DNA from 3 places in the Mycolicibacterium llatzerense genome. Region 3 is predicted to be linked to each of the others. Evidence: predicted binding sites of a transcription regulator. Region 3 holds the regulator's gene; each other region holds the start of a gene.
What was found. The regulator LexA, encoded in region 3, represses DNA repair genes until DNA is damaged. The targets are predictions, from matches to a motif close to CGAACANNTGTTCG.

Region 1 (7,493 bases), on a different contig from region 3:
GCGATGTTGAATCAGTTTGTCGGACTGTTACTTTCGCCGTCACCATCTTCACCCTCGGTGGGGTAGAGCTGGGGTTGGTAGATGGTGTTGGTGCGGGGTTGGCCGACGTCCAGTAGTGGTGGTGGAGTCCAGTGCGCGCGGCCGTTTCGCATTTCTGTGGTCCAGCCGCCGTCGGTGGCCAGGCGGTTGTCGGGTCCGCAGGCCAACGTGAGGTCGGTGATGTTCGTCTGGCCGCCGTCGCGCCAGTCGGCGACCGCGTGGTGGGCTTGACAGTCGGCGGCGGGCCGTGTGCAGTCCGGGCGGCTGCAGCCTTTGTCGCGGGCGAACAGGGCCAGACGTTGGCCGGTGGTCGCGGTGCGCCGCGCCCGACCCATGTACAGCGGAACATCGGCATGGTTGTCGAACACCGTGAGATAGCAGGACGCCCCGGCCTGCGCGGCCAGGTTCAGCAGGTCCTTGACCGGCAGGGAGCTGCCGGTGTGAGTCTGCGCGACCCCGGCGCGCTGCTCGAGTTGTTCGAGAGTGCAGGTCGCCACGATGGTGACCGGGAAGCCATTGTGCTCACCCAGATCAGTGGACAACAGCAGTCGGCCCATCGTTTCCCAGGCATCGTGCTGGCGCTGAGCTAGCGTGCGGTGATCGTTGTCGATCTGCTCTTGGGTGGGCGTTCCCGAGGTGCAGGGGTGTTCGTCGGCAGGGTTGCACATGCCAGGGGCCGCGTACTTGACCATCAACGCTTCATAGACCGCGCGTGCTGTCGGGGTGAGCCGACCCCGCAGCTCACTGCTGCCATCGGCAGCCTGCTTCGATAGCACCAGGGCACGGTCCCGGTCGGGTTCGGGGTCGCGGTCATCGGGTTCGGGGCCGTCCTGATTGAGTTCGTAGAGCTTGCGTTTGACCACCGACCGCAACCCTTCCGGGGTGAGGTTGCGGGCGGCGGCCACCAGCGCCAGTTCGCACTCATCGAGGGTGTCCAGGCCGGCCCAGGTGGGCAGTTTCGCGAAGAACGATTCGATGACATCGACATGATCAGCATTGATCGCTCCCGCAGCCACGGCGGCAGCGACATGCGGACGCAGCGGCGGCAACAGCTCCCCGGTCAACGATCGCCGCGGGCCCAACAACTCAGCGTGCCGGACCCGGCGGCGAGCCTCCTCGCTGCTGAGCCGGTCCCGGGCACGCATCGCGTCGGCCCAGTTTCTCGCCCCGATCTCCTGTGCGGTGGTTTGGGCCTGCAATGCGGCCACCACGGCATGATCAACGGCTTGGGCGGCGCACCGCATCTGCTCACGGTGGGATTGCACCGCCAACAACTCCGGCACCGACAACGCCATGTAGTCCACCGCCGCAACCCGCGCCTGTGCCGTGTCGAGGTCCGTGTAGACCTCCTCCACGGCGGCGGTGCTGGCAATGTCCATACTCGAACACTAGTTCGAGACACCGACAAGAAACCGTCGGGAATGTGGCGCTAGTTACCTATCGTGACCAGCGCAAACAAAGTGACCAAAGTTTTTTGGCAAGCGACCGCTAGAACAACATGAACTGGTCGCCGGCCGGTGTCCGGTCGACGAATTCCTCGACGTCCGAGCCGCCGACCACATGGCCGAGCAGCGCCATGAAGTCCGCGTCGGAGACGAGCGGCACACCGAGCTCCCTGGCCTGGTAACCCTTGCCCTGCGCAGGCGCCGGCTCGTTGCAGATGACCAGCGAGGTCTGCGCATCGACACTGTCGGAGTAGGACAGTCCCGCGTGCACGATGCGCTCGATCACTTCTTCGTGAGTGCGCAGCATCTCGCCCGACAGCGCCACCCGCATGCCCTGCACCAGCGGCTGTCCCGGCACGAACCGGCCGGGGTTGGCGTAGGCGCACGGGAGCCGCGACGCCAGGACCTTCAGCGGCCGGAGTTCGTCGTGGGTGATGGCGCCGCTGGGCCAGCGCTTGCGGCCCACGTTGCGGATCGGCAGCCAACGCCGGTGCTCACGCGCGGCGGCCAGTGCCGGTTTGAGGATTTGGGCCAGCACCATGGCGTCGTCCAGGGCATCGTGCGGGCGGATCTGCGTCGCGCCGTAGTGCGTCGCCAGGGTCTCCAAACGCAGGTTCTCAGTGCCCAGGTTGAGGCGGCGTGTCAGCTCGACGGTGCACATGACGTTGTCGACGGGCAGCACGGCGCCGACGCGCTCGCATTCGGCAGCCAGGAAGGCGTAGTCGAAGCCGGCATTGTGGGCGACCAGAGTGCGGCCGGACAGCACGGCGGCCAGATCGCCGACGACCTCACCGAAGGTCGGCTGGCCGGCCAGCATCTCGGGGGTCAGCCCGTGCACGTGCGTGGGACCGGGATCGACGCCCGGATTGAGCAGGCTGCTGAACGAATGCTCGACGTTCCCGTCGTCCCCGAGGGCCAGCGCCGCGACGCTGATGACCCGGGCATGCCCGGGATCGAAACCCGACGTCTCGACGTCGACGACAGCCCAACCCGCGCCCGGCTCGGTGGCCGGTCGGCCCCAGCCGAGGTTGGTTTCGTCCACGTGGCAAGGATGGCACGGCCCCCTGACAGATTCGGTGGGCACCGCAGCGTGTCGCCGCCCGAATCAGGCGCGGGGGCGCACACCGTCGGCGACGGTGGCGAGGTAGGCAGCCAGCAGTCGGTCGACTTCTTCAGGACCGAACCGCAGCGCGCCCGGACGCCACGCCAGAGCCAGCAGACCGTTGAGGGTCGCCCAGAACACGGTGGCCAGGTCGTCGGGGTCCAAGTCTGCGCGGCCGAGCCCCGATTCGACGCCCTCCCGCAGCACTGCCGCGAGTTTGGCGTTCTGCGTCCGGGTCAGCTCGGCGATGCGGTTCACCGCGTCCGGCTCGTCGGGCGGCTCGACCAGAATCTGGAACTCGTGGGGACGCTCGCGGGCAAAGCGCGCATAGGCGCTGGCCGCCAGCATGATTCGCTCTTCAACGGTGCCGTCGGCGGCATAGGCCGCGTCCATGTACACCCGGCTCTCTTCCATCGCCTGCTCGGCCACCGCGGTGAGCAGCGCTGATCGCCCGCCGACCCGGTTGTAGATGGTCTGTACGGCGACGTCGGCACGCTCGGCAACCGCCTCGAGACTCAGCCCGTGCACGCCCTCGGTGGCGACGATCTCGCGCGCGGCGTCGACGACAGCGCGGCGATTGGCCGCGGCCCTGCGCTGGGTCCTCGTCATCGCTTCCAGGTCAGCCTGGCTCTCCATCGCCATGTCGATAGTGTAACCGGTGCCACAGTTGTATGTACTTACAACTTTGGATGGACATCCATAATCTGTGTGCATGACCCGAACCGACCTGACCTTCGCTTCCGGCGACAGCACCTGCGCCGCCTGGCTGTACACACCCACAACCCCCGCCACCGGGAAGCGGCCGATCATCGTGATGGCCCACGGCCTCGGCGGTGTCAAGGAACAGCGCCTGGACGCGTTCGCCGAACGGTTCACCGCCGCCGGCTATGCATGCCTGGTGTTCGACTACCGGCATTTCGGTGCCAGCGGCGGCCAGCCCCGGCAGCTGCTCGACATCAAGACCCAGCTCGCCGACTGGAAGTCGGCGGTCGCCCACGCCCGCACCCTCGACGGCGTCGACCCCGACCGCGTGGTCGTCTGGGGCACGTCGTTCGGCGGCGGGCACGTGATCGTCACCGCCGCGCAGGACAAGCGGATCGCGGCGGCGATCTCGCAGTGCCCGTTCACCGACGGCTTCGCGTCGTCATTTGCCATCCCGCCACTGACGTCGGCCAAAGTCACCGCGCGTGCGCTGCGGGACGCGATCGGCGCACTCTTGGGTCGCGAGCCGGTGATGGTTCCCACCTACGGTCCGCCCGGGTCGACGGCGCTGATGACCTCACCGGACTCGGTGGCCGGTATCCAGAACCTCCTGCCGCCGGGAGCCCAATTCGAGCATGACGTCGCAGCCCGGTTCGCCCTGCAGATCGTGCGCCACTTCCCCGGCCGTCAGGCCCGCGACGTCACCTGTCCCATCTTCTTCGCCATCTGCGAGCAGGACGCCGTCGCTCCGCCGAATCCGACGCAGAAGTACGCCGCGCAGGCACCTCGGAGCGAGATCAAGCTCTACGACACCGGCCACTTCGACATCTACGTCGGCGACGCCTTCGAACGCAACGTCACCGACCAGCTCGCCTTCCTGTCCCGCCACGTCCCGGCGACAGCCGCTTCATGACGCGCTGTCACCTCGTCGGCTACGTGCTCTGGAGCGGCAACAGATGTTGATTGTGGAAGATGATCCCCTCGATGAGGTGGTCGAGGCTATCGTCACGGGCATGCTGGCTGGAAAGGATTTGAACCAATGACCACGATCGACCCCGACGCCCCCGTCCTCGTCACGGGAGCCAGCGGGTACATCGGCAGCTGGATCGTCCGTCGCCTACTGGAGGCCGGCCGCACCGTCCACGGCACCGTGCGCAACCCGCAGAAGGCCACGGGCCTGGACCATCTGCACGCGCTGTCGGAAGGCCACCCGGGTCGGCTCAAACTCTTCAAGGCGGACCTGCTCGACACCGGCAGCTTCGACGAGGCCATGGCCGGGTGCGAGCTGGTCATGCACACCGCGTCGCCGTTCCTGCTCCAGGGCGTCACCGATCCGGAGGAAGCACTGGTCCGCCCAGCGTTGGAGGGCACCCGCAACGTGCTGGACTCGGTCAACCGCACTGAAAGCGTCAAGCGCGTGGTGCTGACCAGCAGTGTGGTCGCGATCTACGGTGACGCCCGCGAATCACGGGACGTCACCGGCGGAGTGTTCACGGAAGAACGGTGGAACACCACCAGCAGCGTTGACCACCAGCCTTATTCGTACTCCAAGACCGTGGCCGAGCAGGAGGCCTGGCGGTACCAGCAGGCACAGGACCGCTGGGACATGGTCACCATCCATCCGGGCCTGGTACTCGGACCTGCCCTGACCAGTGCCAGCGACTCGGCCAGCCTGGCCACCATGAAGCAGTTCACCGACGGCACCATGCTGACCGGGGCACCGGCGTTGACCATGGGAGTCGTGGACGTGCGCGATGTCGCCGATGCGCACGTGCGCGCCGGCTTCACCCCCGGAGCGCACGACCGCTACCTCGTCAACGCCGACTCGCTGAGCCTGCTGGAGATCGGCAAGATCCTGCGCGGCAAGTTCGGCTCGCTCTATCCGTTCCCGTGGATGAATGTCCCCAAGGTGGCGGTCAAGGTGGTGGCTCCGGCGATCGGGCTGACCAGGGAGTTCGTCGACACCAACGTGGGCTACCCCATTGCCTTCGACGCCAGCCGCAGCCAGGGCGAGCTGGGACTGACGTATCGGCCGGTCGCCGACACCATCACCGACCATTTCCAGCAGATGCTCGACGACGGACTGGTGCCGCGCCGGCCCAAGCTCCTGTAGGTGGTCAGCCTCACACGTGTCGTCACATCCGGGGCGGTCCTCCTAGAATTCCCGGGATGATCACCGCACGAGGACGCATCGCGCTGGGCGCGGGTGCCGCCGCCCGCTGGGCGTCGCGCGTGACGGGCCGCGGTGCCGGCGCCATGATCGGCGGGCTCGTCGCCATGAAGCTGGACCCGTCGATCCTGGGACAGCTGGGTTCCGGGCGGCGCTCGGTCGTCGTCACCGGCACCAACGGCAAGTCCACGACGACGCGCATGACTGCCGCCGCGCTGGCGACCATCGGGCCGGTGGCCTCCAACAGCGAGGGCGCCAACATGGACGCCGGACTGATCGCCGCGCTGGCCGGGTCGCGCAAGGCGACGCTCGCCGCGCTCGAGGTCGACGAGATGCACGTGCCGCACGTGTCGGACGCGGTGGACCCGTCGGTGATCGTGTTGCTCAACCTGTCCCGCGACCAACTGGACCGCGTCGGCGAGATCAACCACATCGAGCGGACGCTGCGGGCCGGGCTGGCCCGTCACCCTTCGGCCGTGGTGGTCGCCAACTGCGACGACGTGCTGGTGACGTCGGCGGCCTACGACTGTCCCAACGTGGTGTGGGTCGCCGCCGGCGGCGGCTGGTCCGGCGACTCGGTGAGCTGTCCGCGCAGCGGTGAGGTGATCGTCCGCGAGAACGGGCAGTGGCATTCGACCGGTACCGACTTTTCCCGGCCGACTCCGCAGTGGTGGTACGACGAGACGAATATCTATGGGCCGGAAGGCTTTACCGCGCCGATGACGCTGGCCCTGCCGGGCACGGTGAACCGTGGCAACGCGACGCAGGCCGTCGCCGCCGCGGTGGCGCTGGGTGCGTCGCCTGCGGCCGCGGTGGCCGCGGTGTCGACGGTCGACGAGGTCGCCGGACGCTACCGGACCCTGCAGGTCGGCGAACACACCGTGCGCATGCTGCTGGCCAAGAACCCCGCCGGCTGGCAGGAGGCGCTGTCGATGGTCTCCAGTGATGTTGCGGGAGCGGTCATTTCGGTGAACGGCCAGGTACCCGACGGCGAAGACCTGTCCTGGCTGTGGGACGTGAACTTCGAGCACTTCGTGGACTTCCCGGCGCCCATCGTGTCGGCCGGCGAGCGCGGTACCGACCTCGCGGTGCGCCTGGGCTACGCGGGCGTCGACCACACGCTGGTGCACGACACGCTTGCTGCCATCAAGTCGTGCCCGCCCGGGCACGTCGAGGTGATCGCCAACTACACGGCGTTCCTGCAACTCAACCGGGAGCTCGCATGACGGTGCAGATCGGCCTCGTCCTCCCCGACGTGATGGGCACCTACGGCGACGGCGGCAACGCCGTCGTGCTGCGACAGCGCTTGCGGCTCAGGGGAATTGACGCCGAGATCGTCGAGATCACCCTGAACGACCCGGTGCCGGACTCGATGGATCTGTACACGCTCGGCGGTGCCGAGGACTACGCGCAGCGCCTGGCAACCCGGCATCTGCTGCAGTACCCGGGTCTGCAACGCGCGGCCGAACGCGGCGCTCCGGTGCTGGCGATCTGCGCGGCGATCCAGGTGCTCGGGCACTGGTATGAGACGGCGTCGGGCGAGCGCGTCGACGGCGTCGGACTGCTCGATGTGACCACGTCACCACAGCCCGAGCGCACCATCGGCGAGGTGACCTCGGTCCCGGTGATCGACGGGTTGTCCACCAAGCTCACCGGCTTCGAAAACCACCGCGGTGGAACCGATCTCGGACCGCTGGCCGCACCCCTGGCGCGAGTGGAGAAGGGCGCCGGCAACCGCGCGGGCTCAGGCTACGACGGCGTCGTGCAGGGCAGCGTGGTCGCCACCTATCTGCACGGCCCGTGCCTGGCCCGTAATCCGGAGCTGGCCGACTACCTGCTGGCCCAGGTGGTCGGCGACCTGCCGCCCCTGGAACTGCCCGAGGTCGACCTGCTCCGCACCGAGCGCCTCGCCGCGCCCCGTCGGGCCTAGTTCAACAACCCGGCGCCCTTGGCGACGAACGCCAAGCCGACGAGCGTCATGATCGCCACCACGATCTGCTGCTGATAGCCACGTGCCCAATCGTGCACTTTCCGC
Region 2 (7,493 bases), on a different contig from region 3:
CGGGACGCGATCTGCTCGCCCTCCTCGATCGAAGCGGCCCACACGCTGGCGTTGAGCCCGTACTCGGTGTCGTTGGCCTTGGCGATGGCTTCATCGACGTCGGCGACCGGGTAGATCGACACCAGCGGACCGAAGGTCTCGTTGTTGGCGCACTCCATGTCGGAGCTCACGTCGGTGAGCACGGTCGGTTCATAGAACAGCGGGCCGATGTCGGGGCGGGCATTGCCACCGGCAATCACCTTGGCGCCCTTGACCTTTGCGTCGTCGACGTGGCCGGAGACGGTCTTGAGCTGGCCTTCGGAGATCAGGCTGCCCATGTCGACGGTGAAGTCGTACGCGGTGCCGAGCTGCATTTTGCGCACCTGGTCACCGAACTTGCGGGTGAACTCGTCGGCGATGTCCCGCTCGACGTAGATGCGCTCGATCGAGATGCACAGCTGGCCGGCGTTGGAGAAGCAGGCGCGGGTGGCGGCCTTGGCCACCTTGTCGAGGTTGGCGCCGCGGGCGACGATCATCGCGTTCTTGCCACCGAGTTCGGCGGAGAACCCGATGAGGCGACGGCCGGCGTGCTCGGCGAGGTGGCTGCCGGTGGCCGAGGAGCCGGTGAACATCAGGTAGTCACAGTTCTCGGCGATCGCGGTGCCAACCACCGAACCCGGCCCGGGGACCACGGCGTAGAGCGCACGCGGCAGGCCGGCGCGGTACAGCAACTCGGCGCAGGCCAGCGCGCAGTACGGGGTCTGGCTGTCCGGCTTGAGCACCACCGCGTTGCCCGCGAGCAGGGCGGGCACGGCGTCGGACACGGTCAGGGTCATCGGGTAGTTCCACGGCGAGATGACGCCGACGACTCCCTTGGGCTGGTAGGCGACGGTGGTGCGGTTCAGTCCCGGCAGCAGCGGCGCGACCCGGCGGGGCTTGAGCAGCTTGGCCGCGACCTTGGCGTAGTAGTCCGCGTTGGCGAACAGGTCGATGATCTCTTCCTGAGCCGCCCACCGCGCCTTGCCGGCCTCGGCCTGCAGCAGGTCCATCAGGAACTCACGGTTCTCGAGCACCAGGTCGCGGTAGCGTGCGATCACCGCGGCCCGCTCGGAGACCGGCCGCTTGACCCAATCACGCTGAGCGGCACGCGCTTTGGCGAACGCCTTCTCGGCATCTTCGGCGGTCGCGACCGGGATGGTGGCCAGCGGCTTGCCGGTGAAGACCTCGTCGATGGTGCGAGTCGGCCGGGCGTCGATGTCCTCAATGGCGGCCAGCTGGCGCAGACGATCGAAAACCTGCGCTGACGGTGCGGGCATACTGGCTCTCCTGAGTCGGTCGCGGATGCGCGGTAATTTTGCGGTACCGGCGGTCTCGGTAAGACTACGTGACAGCCTGCGGCTGCCATAGATCCAGCTTTTTACAAATCGGGCATTATGTCAATAAACTGGGCAAAATTACCCACTACGTCTGGCCTGGGTTGGCCGTTGGGGTGATTCTGACGCCGTTCTGCCGTCGAGCCAGGGTTACCGCTTTGATTCTGTATCCACGGCGCATTTGTTCGAGTGCGGGCCGCCGTCACGTCAGGGTCAATGATTCTGGGCGCGGAAATCGAGTTGACCCTGCATCCTGGGCGCAATTGTGCGAGTGGACCTCGCGAGGACGCACACCCTGGCGCCGCCATGCCGACCCCGCTCATCGGAAGTCCCGGGATTTGGCGGTCACCCGCAGATCGAGCCGGCCCATCCGGTCCGCGAGGATCGTGACCGCCCCGCTGGCGTTCTGCACGATGCCACGCACCAACAGCGCCGGCGCGGTCTGCGCCAGTTTCCGGTGCCGGGACCACACCCCCGGTGCGCACAGCACGTTGACCATGCCGGTCTCGTCCTCCAGGTTGATGAACGTCACCCCCTGCGCGGTGGCCGGACGCTGCCGGTGCGTCACCGCGCCGGCCACCACGATGCGGGTGCCGTCGGGCACCTCCAACAGCCGGTTGGCGGGCACCACGTCCAGTGCGTCGAGGTCCTCCCGCAGGAACTGGGTCGGATAGCTGTCCGGCGAGATGCCCGTGGCCCACACATCAGCGGCCGCCAGTTCCAGTTCCGTCATGCCGGGCAGCGCCGGGATGCCTCCGGCCGATCCGATGCCCGGCAACCGGTCGGGCCGTTCCGCGGCCGCCGCCCCGGCCGCCCACAATCCCTCACGTCGGGTGATGCCGAAACAGCCAAGCGCACCCGCGGTCGCCAGCGCCTCGGCCTGCGGCACCGACAGTTGCACCCGGCCGGTCAGGTCGAGCAGAGAAGTGAACGGCCCGTTGGTTTTCCGGTCGTCGACGATGCGCTGTGCCAACTCGTCCCCGATATGCCGCACTGTCCCCAACCCCAGCCGCACCTCGGTGCCGCGGTTCTCGCACGTCGCATACGCCAGGCTCGCGTTGACGTCCGGCCCGTGCACCAGCACCCCGTGCCGGCGGGCGTCGGCCACCAGCGACTGCGGCGAGTAGAAGCCCATCGGCTGAGCCCGCAGCAATGCCGCACAGAACACCGCGGGGTGGTGCAGCTTGAACCATGACGAGGAGAACACCAGCGACGCGAAGCTCAGCGCGTGGCTCTCCGGGAAGCCGAAATTGGCGAAGGCTTCCAGCTTTTCGTAGATCCGCTCAGCCGTCGGCCCGGTGATGCCGTGCAGTTCCCGCATGCCGTCGTAGAACCGACCGCGCAGCTGCCGCATCCGTTCGGTGGAGCGTTTGGACCCCATGGCCCGGCGCAGCTGATCAGCCTCGGCGGGGGTGAAGCCGGCACAGTCGACGGCCAGTTGCATGAGCTGCTCCTGGAACAGCGGCACCCCCAGCGTCCTGGTCAGTGCCGCTTCCATGGACGTGTGCTCGCACGTCGCGTCCTCCAGTCCGTTGTGCCGCCGGATGTACGGGTGCACCGAGCCGCCCTGGATCGGGCCAGGACGGATCAGCGCCACCTCGACCACCAGGTCGTAGAACTTCTTGGGCTTCAGCCGCGGCAGCGTGGCCATCTGCGCCCGGGACTCGACCTGGAACACTCCGACCGAGTCGGCCCGTTGCAGCATCTCGTACACCGCGGGCTCGGACAGGTCGAGCTTGGCCAGATCCACCTCGAGATCCTTCTGTTCCCTGGCCAGATCGATCATGTAGTGCAGCGCCGAGAGCATGCCCAGCCCGAGCAGGTCGAACTTCACCAAACCGATTGCCGCACAGTCGTCTTTATCCCACTGCAGCACACTGCGGTTCTCCATCCGCGCCCATTCCACCGGGCACACGTCGGCGATCGGGCGGTCACAGATCACCATGCCGCCGGAGTGAATGCCCATGTGCCGCGGCAGATTCCTGATCTGCAGCGCCAGGTCGATCACCGCCTCGGGAATGTCCTCGACGTCCGGGGACTCGGCCAGCCCGTTCCACCGGCTGATCTGCTTACTCCAGGCATCCTGTTGCCCCTGCGAAAAACCGAGCGCCCGCGCCATGTCCCGCACCGAGCTGCGGCCGCGGTAGGTGATGACGTTGGCCACCTGCGCGGCGTAGTCCCGGCCGTACTTCTCGTAGACGAACTGGATGACGTTCTCGCGCAAGTCCGATTCGATGTCGATGTCGATGTCCGGCGGGCCGTCGCGCGCCGGGGACAGAAACCGCTCGAACAACAGCTCGTTGGCCACCGGGTCGACATTGGTGATCCCCAGGGCGTAACAGACTGCCGAGTTCGCCGCCGACCCACGGCCCTGGCACAGGATGTCGCTGTCCCGGCAGAACTCGGTGATGCTGTGCACCACCAGGAAGTAGCCCGGGAACTCCAGCTGCTCGATGATTCTGAGCTCATGCTCGATCTGCCGGTACGCCTTCTCCCGCTCTGCATCCGGCTTCCAGCCGTAGCGACGAGCCGTCCCGTCCGCCACCAACTCCCGCAGCCAACTGATCTCGGTATGCCCCTCCGGCACGTCGAACGGTGGCAGTTTCGGTGCGATCAAACGCAATTCGAATGCACACTGCTCCCCCAGCTCGGCAGCGTTGGTGACCGCTCCCGGGTGGTGGGCGAACAGCCGGGCCATCTCCGCCCCGGACCGCAGGTGCGACCCGCCCAGCGGGGCCAGCCAGCCTTCAGCCTCATCCATCGAGTTGCGGGCCCGGATCGCCCCCATCGCCATCGCCAGCTGCCCCCTCGACGGTGCGGCGAAATGCGCGGCGGTCGAGGCAATGACGTCGAGGCCGAACCGCGGCGCCAGCGCGGCCAGCGTGGCGTTGCGTTCGTCGTCGAGTGGATGCCCGTGGTGGGTCAGTTCGACAGTCACCCGGTCCGCGCCGAACCGGGCCACCAGATCAGCCAGCGCCTTGTCCGCGGCCTCCGCCCCTCCCGTCGACAAAGCTTGGCGCACATGGCCTTTACGGCAGCCGGTGAGGATCTGCCAATGCCCGCCGGCGGCCTCGGTGAGGGTGTCCAGGTCATAACTGAGCACCCCCTTCTCGCCGCCGGCCAGATGCGCCCGAGCCAATTCCCGGGACAGCCGCCGGTACCCCTCGGGGCCGCGGGCCAAGACCAGTAGATGCGGACCGGGTGGGTCGGGCAACTCCGTGCGGGGAGTGTTACTGAGCGAGAGTTCGGCCCCGAAAACCGTTGCCATGTCGAGTTCCTTGGCGGCCTCGGCAAATCGCACGACGCCGTAGAGCCCGTCGTGGTCGGTCAATGCGATGGCCCGCAGATCCAGCCGGACGGCCTCCTCCACCAGTTCCTCCGGCGTGCTGGCGCCATCGAGGAAGCTGTACGCAGAATGGGCGTGCAACTCGGCGTACGGCACCGACGTTCCCGGCCGGGCCGGGCGGTCCACCGGTTGATAGTCACCGCGTTTGCGCGACCAGGCCGGGCTGTCGCCGCCGTCGGCCGGCGATTCCGGGGATGCACCAGCCACCCGCGGCTTGCCCTCGAGCACCCGCTGCATCTCCGCCCAGCTCGGCGGCCCGTTGTGCCAACCCACCAGATCAGAGTATTCGAAACTTTGTTCGAATGCCAGATGTGGAAATCCGCGGGAACTCCGCCGGCTCTCGTGCGACTAGATCTCCGAGGCGTCGGAGAGGGACAGAAGATGACCAGGCTGAGGCACTTGGGCAATCTGGAACGCGAGGTGATGGATCACCTCTGGGGCGCGGACGCGCCGCAGACCGTTCGCGAGGTCCATCACGCCATCTGCGCGGAACGCAAGCTCGCGTATACCACCGTCATGACGGTGCTGCGCAGGCTCGCAGGTAAGGGCGTGGTCCGGCAACTGCGCCATGATCGTGCACACCGCTACGTCGCATCGCACAGTCGAGATCAGCTGGTGGCGGGCCTCATGGTCGACGCGCTCGGCCAGGCTTCCGATCAGAGCGACAGGCACGCGGCGCTGGTGCACTTCGTCACGCAGGTCGCAGCCGACGAGATCGATGTACTTCGCCGCGCCCTGGCCACGGCGGACCCGCGCGCTTCCGAAACCGGTGTTCCCGCAGTGCGTTTGGCACCCCGGCTCACCGCCTGACCGGAGTGGCGTTCGAATCCGCTCAGTCGGTGAAGTCGATCCGGACTGACACCGGAGTGGTTTCCAGCGCCTTCACCACCCCGGCCCCAACCCGGCCGAATTTCCGAGCGCGCGCGACGACGTCGTCGTCCGGCCTGAATTCCGCGACCCCGCTGCGCCACCGATCTCCCTGCCGCACACGGATATTCGGATTGTCCGCAATATTGCTGCCCCAACCGGACCGGGTACCGTGCTGGCAGATCACCCATGCGCCCTCGTTGTCGAACTGCACCGAAACAGGGACGCGACGCAGCTGCCCGGTCTTACGACCAATGGTCTCCAGCTCCGTGGCCAACGCGGTGCGCACACCGAGTCTGCTCAACCCCTGCACAGCGGGGTTGAGCAGATAGCGGCCGATCGCCCGTTCTCTGCGGAACTTTCGCAACGTCTTGTCCGGGTTGGCATTCGTCATGACCGTCTCCGTAGTCGAAGCACGCGACCACCTGATTGGTGACCTCTAGACCAACATAGTAGACCGATCGGTATACGTCAATCGATGATTGCCGCTCACCCACGGGCCCGCGGATCAGCCAAGCCTGGTCTGGACGCGAACCCTCCGTGCCCCGTCACGGGCCGACTCATATCGCTGCAGCAATTCTTGCGGAAGGCGCCCACGACTACCGACCTCATGGCCGTTCAATCGCAGCCACTCACGCGCTCGCCGAGCGTGCGTTTGCTGCATTTCCAATGGCGGCTGCTCCGGAAGCGAGACCGTTCGTCCGCGGGAACGGCTGGCCTTGCTGGCCGCCCGGATGTACGGCTCGAAACAGCTACGCATACGCAGCGCGTTCGCCTCGGACAGATCAATTGCATAAGCGACCCCGTCGAAGGAGAACTCGAGCGTCGTCGCTGCCACGGAACCATCCAAATCGTCGGTCCACATAGTCGAATACCGTTTCGCCACTGGAACATTCACCCCCGTAATCCGCGGCACCAGGCAACATCTGCCAAGACAAGCTAGCGGAGCACGACGAGACCGGCTACGCGCCTTCGCCTCTTTTATTTCAGCTGAGCAAGTGCTATAGGCCCGAATCCGAAGATGAACCTCAGAAGTCGTCGGGCACCCCGGGGGCGACGGGCCAGCCGAACGCGACCGCGGTCCGGTGCACCGACCCCGGAGTGAACTCTTCGACGAACCCCGCGTTCGCCAGTGCCCGCAGACTCACCCCGCCGAGGTAGCAGGCACCGAGGTCACGCACCGAGACGGCGATATCGGCTGGCGCCGTGGTGCTTTCGCATTCGGCACCGTCGGGACCGCCACGGAGATGCCATCGGCCGGCGTTCCACGGGCAGAACTCATCGGTGATATCCAGCACCACGTCGACAGGGGCGGCGTAGCTGCGCAACGTCAGTGCGCGACGCGCATCGACCAGCCTGACGTACACGCCGTCCCGCGCTTCGCACGCCAGCGCACGCTGGTCGGCTACCAAGCTGCGGAGCGGCTCATCGACTGCAGCACCGTCGTAGGCGAAGGTCCTGACCAAATCCATATCCAGGAGATAGCGCCAAATCTGTGCGTACGCACGATGATTGGTGGCCTGTACTTCTTGGACCTGGAGTTCACCGTTGGGCTGGCCGCGGTCCGTCCAGCTGTTCTTGGGCCGGTAGATGGCGAATCCGCTGGCGGTGCCGTCGGCCTCGCGATGCAGGAGGAAGCGAATCTTGCTGGCCTCCTTGCGCCTTTCCTCGCTGTCGTGGATCCAGTTGTCCCACCACGGGCGCGGCCGCTCCATCACGCCGGGCCGCTGCATCATGGCTCGCTGATGAATCTCCGGCGCGCTGGCCATCAATGTCTCGGCGTCGACGTGGGTGACCGAACCGTCGCCGAACTGGACGTCCGGGCGGAAGCCCAGTTCGCGTACCTTGCCGGAAAGCTCCGCAATCGGCACAGCCATCCCGTAGCCGAAGCGCCCGTAGATGGATGCCTCCGATGCGAACAGCATGGC
Region 3 (7,493 bases):
GACCTGCCGACCCTGGCAGGCGCGCCGCACACCCTTGATCACCTTGTCCCGGCTGAACGGCTCGGTGACGCCGCTTCGTTTGACCACCGCGACCACGGCTGTCTCGACCGTGGTGAACCGGCGACCGCATTCCGGGCATGACCGGCGACGCCGAATCGCCTGCCCTTCATCAGCTTCTCGTGAATCGACCACACGCGAGTTCGGATGCCGGCAGAACGGACAGTGCATCACCGCTCCTTCGCCGCACCGACAATCGACCGTTTCGAACGGTCTCGAGCCTACCCGTGCCGCTCGGGCGCGGCCGGGCGCCGTGCCGATCAGGGTGCGCACGGGCTGACCTCAGCCGACCGGGGCGATCAGCGTCTGCCCGGCGTCCAGGGCGACCGAGGGCAGCTTGTTCAGTTCCTTGATGCGGTCGACGACGGCACTGACGGGCGCGTCGGGAGCCACCCGCCGGGCGACCTGCTGAATCGACTCACCGGTCTGCACCCGGACCACGGCGAGCTGCGCGGGCACCGATGCCGTCGATGCGGTCGGCTGGACGGCCTCTCCGAACTGCGCCACCAGGCCCAGCCACACCGTGATCCCCGCCGCGACGAGGGCCAGGATCACCGTGGTCAGCGGGGTGATCGGGTTGCTCCGATGCGAGGCGCGGGAGGTCAGCACGCCGGTACCGCGGTGCCGGAATGCCGCACCCGAGGGACGGGAACCGGCCGGCCGCAGCCGGGCCTGGCGGTGCCGATTCACATCTGCGCGCCGAGGCACGGCACGGACGACGACGTCGGTCGGGTATTCGCGGGTGATGGTGGTCATGTCGGTTCCTCTCGGGAGTTCGTACATAGGTTCGATAGCTCGTATGTTCGACTATATCGCCCAAACGTTCGAACGGTAGAACATGTGATCGAACTGTTGCGAACGATACGACGACCCACCGACAAGTTGCGTTCCGCGACTTCGGCCCCGCTTTCGCCACGTCACGACCAGATCTCGGGCGCGACACGCCGACCGACCCGATCTCGAACACATGTTTGATGAATCGTGTGCACTGGGCTAGATTCGTCCCTATGAGCGACAGCACCGAAACCCCGGACGCCCAGCCAGGCGGACGGTCCAGCAGCCTCACCGAACGTCAACGGACCATCCTCGACGTCATCCGTACGTCGGTGACCACGCGCGGCTACCCGCCCAGCATCCGGGAGATCGGCGACGCGGTCGGCCTGACCTCCACTTCCTCGGTGGCTCACCAACTGCGCACGCTGGAGAAGAAGGGCTATCTCCGGCGCGACCCGAACCGCCCGCGCGCCGTGGATGTCCGGGGCACCGACGAGACGAACGGCGCCACCGTCACCACCGATGTCGCCGGTTCGGACGCGCTGCCCGAACCGACCTTCGTCCCGGTGCTCGGCCGGATCGCGGCCGGCGGCCCGATCCTCGCCGAAGAGGCCGTCGAAGACGTCTTCCCGCTGCCCCGTGAACTCGTGGGCGAAGGCTCGTTGTTCCTGCTGAAGGTGGTCGGCGAGTCCATGATCGATGCCGCGATCTGCGATGGCGACTGGGTCGTCGTGCGGCAGCAGAACGTGGCCGACAACGGCGACATCGTGGCGGCGATGATCGACGGCGAAGCCACCGTGAAGACCTTCAAGCGCACCAAGGGCCAGGTGTGGCTGATGCCGCACAACCCGGCGTTCGATCCGATCCCGGGCAACGACGCCGTCGTACTCGGCAAGGTCGTGACCGTCATCCGCAAGATCTGACGCCTGCCAGACCTATAGGTGAGCCCCGCTGCAGTCGCTCGCAGCGGGGCTCAGCCGTCGGTGCCGTCAGCCTCGGACGAATCCATTGGTGACCGCGAATTCCTCACTGGCGAACCAGATTTCGACGTCGGCTTCGTCGTATCCGGGAGAGCCCGGCACCCAGTACAGGCCTGACTTGGTGTTGGCCTTGATGCCATAACCTTCGGGCGGTTCCGCACCGGTCGCGACGCGGAACGACATCTGCGCCGTCTCGGGCTCTTCCGCCCCCAGGGCATGGTGCCGGCCACTGGCCGGACCGGCCGCCGCGGCGTCCTCCGCAGCCGTGTCGTCGGTAAGCGTGTCGTCTGCGGACGGCTCGGCCGGCGGTTCGTCTGCCGGGATATCGGCCGGCTCAGGTTCGAGGACCTGTTCCTCGGGCTCGGGCTCGTCGGCTTGCTCTTCGGCAGCCGGCGCAGCCCACACGCGGTCGCCGGGGTTCCGGGGCCGAAGGCCCGCGAAGCCCGCCAGCCCGGCCGCCGTCAGGCCCGCCGCCGCGCCACCACGACGCAATGCGTCCGGAAGCTGCACCGAGACCGTCGGCTCGTCGGCGGGCTCGTCGTCGCCGTGCTCCTCAGGCTCCGCCACCTCGTGGACCTCGTCAGCCGGCACGTCTTCGGGGGTCTCGACCTCTTCGGCGACCTCTGCCTCTGCAGCGGTCTCGCCCTCGCCCTCGGACACCTGGTCCGCGGGCTGCTCAGCCGTGAAATCGGGGTACACCGTCGGCGCGGTGTCGATGACATCCGGGTTGCTCTGGAAGGCCGGGCCGCCGTGCGGATTGTCGAACTGCTGGTCCTCGGCGGCGAATTCGTCGGCGTACTCCCCCTCATCGGCCGGGGCGTACTCGCTGTCGACGCCGCCGTCCGCGTACTGCGGGTCGCCGTACTCCCCGTCGCCGAACTCGTGGTCGTCGTAGTCGTACGCGTCCTGGTCGTCGAAGGCTTCCTGACCGGCGCCACGCCGACGCCGCAGCAGCGTCGCGATGACGATGCCGACCACCACCAGCAACAGCGGGATGATCGCCAGCAGCCACCACCAGTGGAACTGGTACCACTTGCCGGACTGTTCGGACTGCGCGCTCACGCCGCCCGGCACGTCGGCGCTGGGCACCTGCAGACCGCTCAACTGCGACGCCAGCTCCGCCGGTTCGGTGCTGAACGACCGGCTGGACTTGTTCCACGAGATCGAGCCGCCCGTGAACTTCTGGCTGACGACGTCGCCGCTGACGGTTTGGTCGGCGGTCGGCGCGCCGAGCTTGCCGGTGGCACCGCCCAGCTTGTCCCAGGCAGCGTTCACTGCGCCGCGGACGACGAACGCGCCGTGGTCGGGCGTCCAGAAGATCGTCGGGTTGTCCGCGGCGGCGAACGTCGCGATCCGGCTCTTCGGCGACACGCCGCCGTCGGTCTCGTTGCTCGCCGGGAATCCGAGGTCGCCCTGCGGTCCACCGGCCGCGCGGTACTTGGCCAGCACGTCGCCGGTGACCGCGTGGGCACCGGTGGCCGGCGAATAGAAGATGGTACCGCCGGCGAAGTTCTGCGCCACCCCGTCGCCGACCTTGTACTGGGCACCCTGCTCGTCGCCGAGGGGACCCTGCGGCCCGCCGGCCGCCCGGCGCGCCGCGGCGATGGCCGACGTCGCATCACCCGGCACGTCCACCCCGGTCAGCTGGCCTGCCAGGTCGGCGGGCGTGGTGGTGAATGCCTTGGTCTTGGCGTTCCAGCTCACCTCACCGCCGGTGAAGGGCTGCGAGACGACATCGCCCTTCCAGGACTCGTCGGCGGTGGGCACGCCGAGGGTGCCCGCCGATCCGCCGAGCTTGTCCCAGGCGACGTTGATCGCACCGCGGACCACCCAGGCGCCGTTGTCGGGCGTCCAGAAGATGACCGGCTTGTCGGCCGCGCTGAACGTGCTGTTCCGGCTGCCGGTGGCCCTCCCCGCGCCCTCGTCGATGGTCGGGAAGCCGAGATCGCTGTCCGCGGCGCCGCCGAGCGCCTGATATTTGTCGAGAATTGCGCCGTAAATCAGATGGGCGCCGGTGCCCTCGGTGAAATAGATCTTTCCGCCCGCGAAGTTCTGCGCATAGCCTGCGCCGACCTGGTACACGTCACCGTCTTTGGCGCCCAGCTCGCCTGTGTCACCGCCCGCGGCATCCCACGTGTGGGATATCGCCGTGTCTGCGGCGTCGCTTTCCGGTGTCGCGAGCGCCGTCGGAGCCATGAGCAATGCCACCGCGACGGAAAGGGCACCGACACCAGCCCATCCGCCACGGGTTCGCAGCCCGGTCATCGAATTCCTCCCGCGGTTGGCAAAACTCCGGATACAAATTCCGTCAGACAAACTCTCGTGATCGAGAGATTCTGTCAACTTTGCTTCAGTTCATGCCCATCGTGCGGGATATCCGGCGTTATCTGCCTAGTGTGTCGCGGTTCGTTATGCGAATAAATTCGCATCCGCAATTCGTTAAACGCCCAATCCGCGGCCGATGATCTCCTTCATGATCTCGGTGGTGCCGCCGTAGATGGTCTGGATCCGCGAGTCCAGGAATGCCCGCGCAATGGGATATTCACGCATATAGCCGTAGCCGCCGTGCAGCTGCAGACACCGATCGACCAGGCGGACCTGCGCCTCCGTCGAATACCATTTGGCCATCGCCGCCTGGTCGATTGTGAGCTTTCGATCGAGATGCAGGCGAATGAACTCGTCGACCATGATTCGGACCGCAGTGGCCTCGGTCGCCAGTTCGGCCAACACGAATCGACTGTTCTGGAAGCTGCCGATCGGCTTGCCGAACGCTTTACGCTCCTTGGCGTATTGCAATGTCGATTCCAGCACGGACTCCATGGCGGCGGCCGCCATCACCGCGATGGAAATGCGCTCCTGAGGCAGGTTCTGCATCAGGTAGACGAATCCCATGCCCTCCACCCCGAGCAAGTTCTCGGCCGGAACTCTGACGTCGGTGAACGACAATTCCGCGGTGTCCTGCGCGTCGAGGCCGATCTTGTCGAGATGACGGCCGCGTTCGAAGCCCGCCATGTCGCGCTCGACCATCAGCAGGCTGAAGCCCTGCGCGCCCTTGTCGGGGTCGGTGCAGGCCACCACGATCACGAGGTCGGCGTGAATGCCGTTGGTGATGAACGTCTTCGAGCCGTTGAGCACGTAGTGATCGCCGTCTTTGACCGCGCGGGTCTTGATGCCCTGCAGGTCACTGCCGGTGCCCGGCTCGGTCATGGCGATGGCACAGATCAGTTCGCCGGTGCAGAACCCGGGCAACCAGCGCTGCTTCTGCTCCTCGTTGGCCAACTCCAGCAGGTACGGCGCGATGACGTCGTTCTGCAACGTGAAACCCAGACCGCTGTGCCGTCCCGCCGCGGTTTCCTCGCTGACGATGACGTTGTAGCGGAAGTCCGGGTTGCCACCGCCGCCGTATTCCTCCGGCACTGCCATACCCAGAAAGCCCTGTTTACCGGCCTCGCGCCAGACCTCGCGGTCGACGATCTTGGCCTTCTCCCATTCCTCGCGGTAGGGCTCGGCGTGCCGGTCCAGGAACGCGCGGTACGACTCCCGGAACAGTTCGTGCTCGGGTTCGAACAACGTGCGGTCGTACTTGATGACACCCATGCGAGACCTCCGGTACTGGATAAGTTTGGCAACAACTTATCCCAACCGGGCGGTTGGTTGCGAGGGGGACCACGCCCGGCGCGCCGCCGGGTGTGGCTGGGTAGGTGCGGCTAGGCCGAATGGCCGCACTCCTCAGCGCGGCTCGTACCTCGCCGCTTGATCGTCGTACGGCTATCGGGACTGCGAACGTCCCGACTGCGAACGACCCGACTGCGACCGCCCCGACTGGGTACGACCCGACTGCGACTGGGCGCGCCCGGGGGCCTGCAGACCGCCCGAACTGCGGCGGCGACGCTGCGCCTGACCCGCGGTCGCGGTCTTGGCCGGCCGGTTGCCGCCGCGGGGTGCGGGAGCTTCCTTGGGTGCCGGCGCGCGGTACGGCGCGATCTCGCCGACCAGGGCCTGCACCGGCGCCGAATCGGCGACGACTTCCTGCGGCCGGGCCGTGATGCCGGCCTTGCGCAGCAGCTGCTGGGCGTCCTTGCGCTGCTCCGGCAGCACGACGGTGACGACGTCACCGGCGCTGCCGGCGCGGGCGGTACGTCCCGAGCGGTGCAGGTAGGCCTTGTGCTCGGCCGGCGGGTCGACGTGGACCACGAGCTCGACCTCGTCGACGTGCACGCCACGGGCCGCGATGTCGGTGGCGACGAGCACCCGCGCCTCTCCAGCGCTGAACGCTGCGAGGTTGCGGTCACGCGCCGGCTGGGACAGGTTGCCGTGCAGGTCGACCGACGGCACACCGGCTTCGGTGAGCTGCCGGGCCAGCTTGCGGGCCTGGTGCTTGGTGCGCATGAACAGGATGCGCCGGCCGGTGCCGGACGCCAGCCGCTGCACCAGAGCGTTCTTCTCTGCGGCACCCGAGACGTGGAACACGTGGTGGGTCATGGCCGGCGGCGGCGCGTCGATCTCGTCGACCGAGTGGGTGATCGGGTTGGACAGGAAGCGACGGACCAGCTTGTCGACGCCGTTGTCCAGGGTCGCGGAGAACAGCATGCGCTGCCCGCCGGACGGGGTCGCCGCCAGAATGCGGGTGACGCCGGGCAGGAAGCCCAGGTCGGCCATGTGGTCGGCCTCGTCCAGGACGGTGACCTGGACGGCGTCCAAGGTGACCAGCTTCTGCTTCATGAGATCTTCGAGGCGGCCCGGGCACGCGATGACGATGTCCACGCCGCCGCGCAACGCGTCGACCTGGCGGTTCTGCGAGACGCCACCGAAGATGGTGGTCACCTTCAGACCGAAGGCGCTGGCCAGCGGCTCGACGGTCGCGGCGATCTGGGAGGCCAGCTCGCGGGTCGGGGCCAGCACCAGACCGGTGGGACGCGACGGACGCCGCGAGACGCCGCTCAGCCGCGATACCAGCGGAATGGAGAAGGCCAGGGTCTTGCCACTGCCCGTGCGGCCGCGGCCGAGGACGTCCCGGCCGGCCAAAGTGTCGGGCAGGGTGCTGACCTGGATCGGGAACGGCGCGGCGATGCCGCGGCCGGCGAGGGAGGCGACGAGCGCCTCGGGGACGCCGAGTTCAGCGAACGACGACGATTGTTCTTCAGACATGGATAAAGACAGCCTTTCCGGCACGGTAGGTCGACAATGCCGGCGGCAGTATCGGTCGCCGCGAGAAATGCTGGTGCAGAGGGAACTGAAGGCTCTCAGCCGTTCCACGACGTGATCAGCGGGCGTGTCCTGCATGGATGCGCAGCTGATGTTGGTCAAAGCTTAGTGCCGAACAGGGCGTATCGCTGACCACCGCACCCCATTCGGACGTCCCAGGATCGAAAGACCTTGCCCCGCAAGAGGTATCGCGATGGTGTGATTTCACCCACCACCACCGGAGCACCGAGCAGGCAAAAATCGACACACCCGACAAATTTCCGCAAACGCCGGGTGCCGGTCCGGTCGCAGTGCGACGATGCGAAACAGGAGCCGATTATCGGGGTCGGCGACGTCCGAAAGGGGGGCCGACGATGCGCACTTTCGGACGCACCATCCCCGCAGCGGTGGCCGTGATGCTGACGGTGCTGAGCACGGTTCTGCTGGGCATGGTGTCGATGGTGACGGCCGCGTTCACGCTCGCCGCGACCGCGCTGA

Region 1: A7G45_RS08495 (HNH endonuclease signature motif containing protein) is a predicted target of LexA. The motif match lies at 1,422-1,435, and genes of this name have one in related genera.
Region 2: A7G45_RS13905 (error-prone DNA polymerase) is a predicted target of LexA. The motif match lies at 4,986-4,999, and genes of this name have one in related genera.

What each region holds. Positions count from the first base shown of each region.
Region 1 covers NZ_LXOV01000001.1:1,720,663-1,728,155, reverse strand. The annotation lists gene A7G45_RS08495 (HNH endonuclease signature motif containing protein) at 12-1,418, opposite strand; gene A7G45_RS08490 (DEDDh family exonuclease) at 1,528-2,526, opposite strand; gene A7G45_RS08485 (TetR/AcrR family transcriptional regulator) at 2,590-3,195, opposite strand; gene A7G45_RS08480 (alpha/beta hydrolase) at 3,299-4,201, shown strand; gene A7G45_RS08475 (SDR family oxidoreductase) at 4,328-5,401, shown strand; gene A7G45_RS08470 (Mur ligase family protein) at 5,458-6,684, shown strand; gene A7G45_RS08465 (type 1 glutamine amidotransferase) at 6,681-7,388, shown strand; gene A7G45_RS08460 (GAP family protein) at 7,385-7,493, opposite strand, start outside.
Region 2 covers NZ_LXOV01000001.1:2,814,907-2,822,399, reverse strand. The annotation lists gene A7G45_RS13910 (succinic semialdehyde dehydrogenase) at 1-1,295, opposite strand, end outside; gene A7G45_RS13905 (error-prone DNA polymerase) at 1,672-4,971, opposite strand; gene A7G45_RS13900 (BlaI/MecI/CopY family transcriptional regulator) at 5,080-5,508, shown strand; gene A7G45_RS13895 (nitroreductase/quinone reductase family protein) at 5,531-5,959, opposite strand; gene A7G45_RS32695 (histone-like nucleoid-structuring protein Lsr2) at 6,074-6,451, opposite strand; gene A7G45_RS13890 (GNAT family N-acetyltransferase) at 6,594-7,493, opposite strand, start outside.
Region 3 covers NZ_LXOV01000012.1:859,137-866,629, forward strand. The annotation lists gene nrdR (transcriptional regulator NrdR) at 1-228, opposite strand, end outside; gene A7G45_RS19030 (LysM peptidoglycan-binding domain-containing protein) at 340-813, opposite strand; gene lexA (transcriptional repressor LexA) at 1,065-1,754, shown strand; gene A7G45_RS19040 (LGFP repeat-containing protein) at 1,821-4,076, opposite strand; gene A7G45_RS19045 (acyl-CoA dehydrogenase family protein) at 4,251-5,408, opposite strand; gene A7G45_RS19050 (DEAD/DEAH box helicase) at 5,580-6,959, opposite strand; gene A7G45_RS19055 (PE-PPE domain-containing protein) at 7,370-7,493, shown strand, end outside.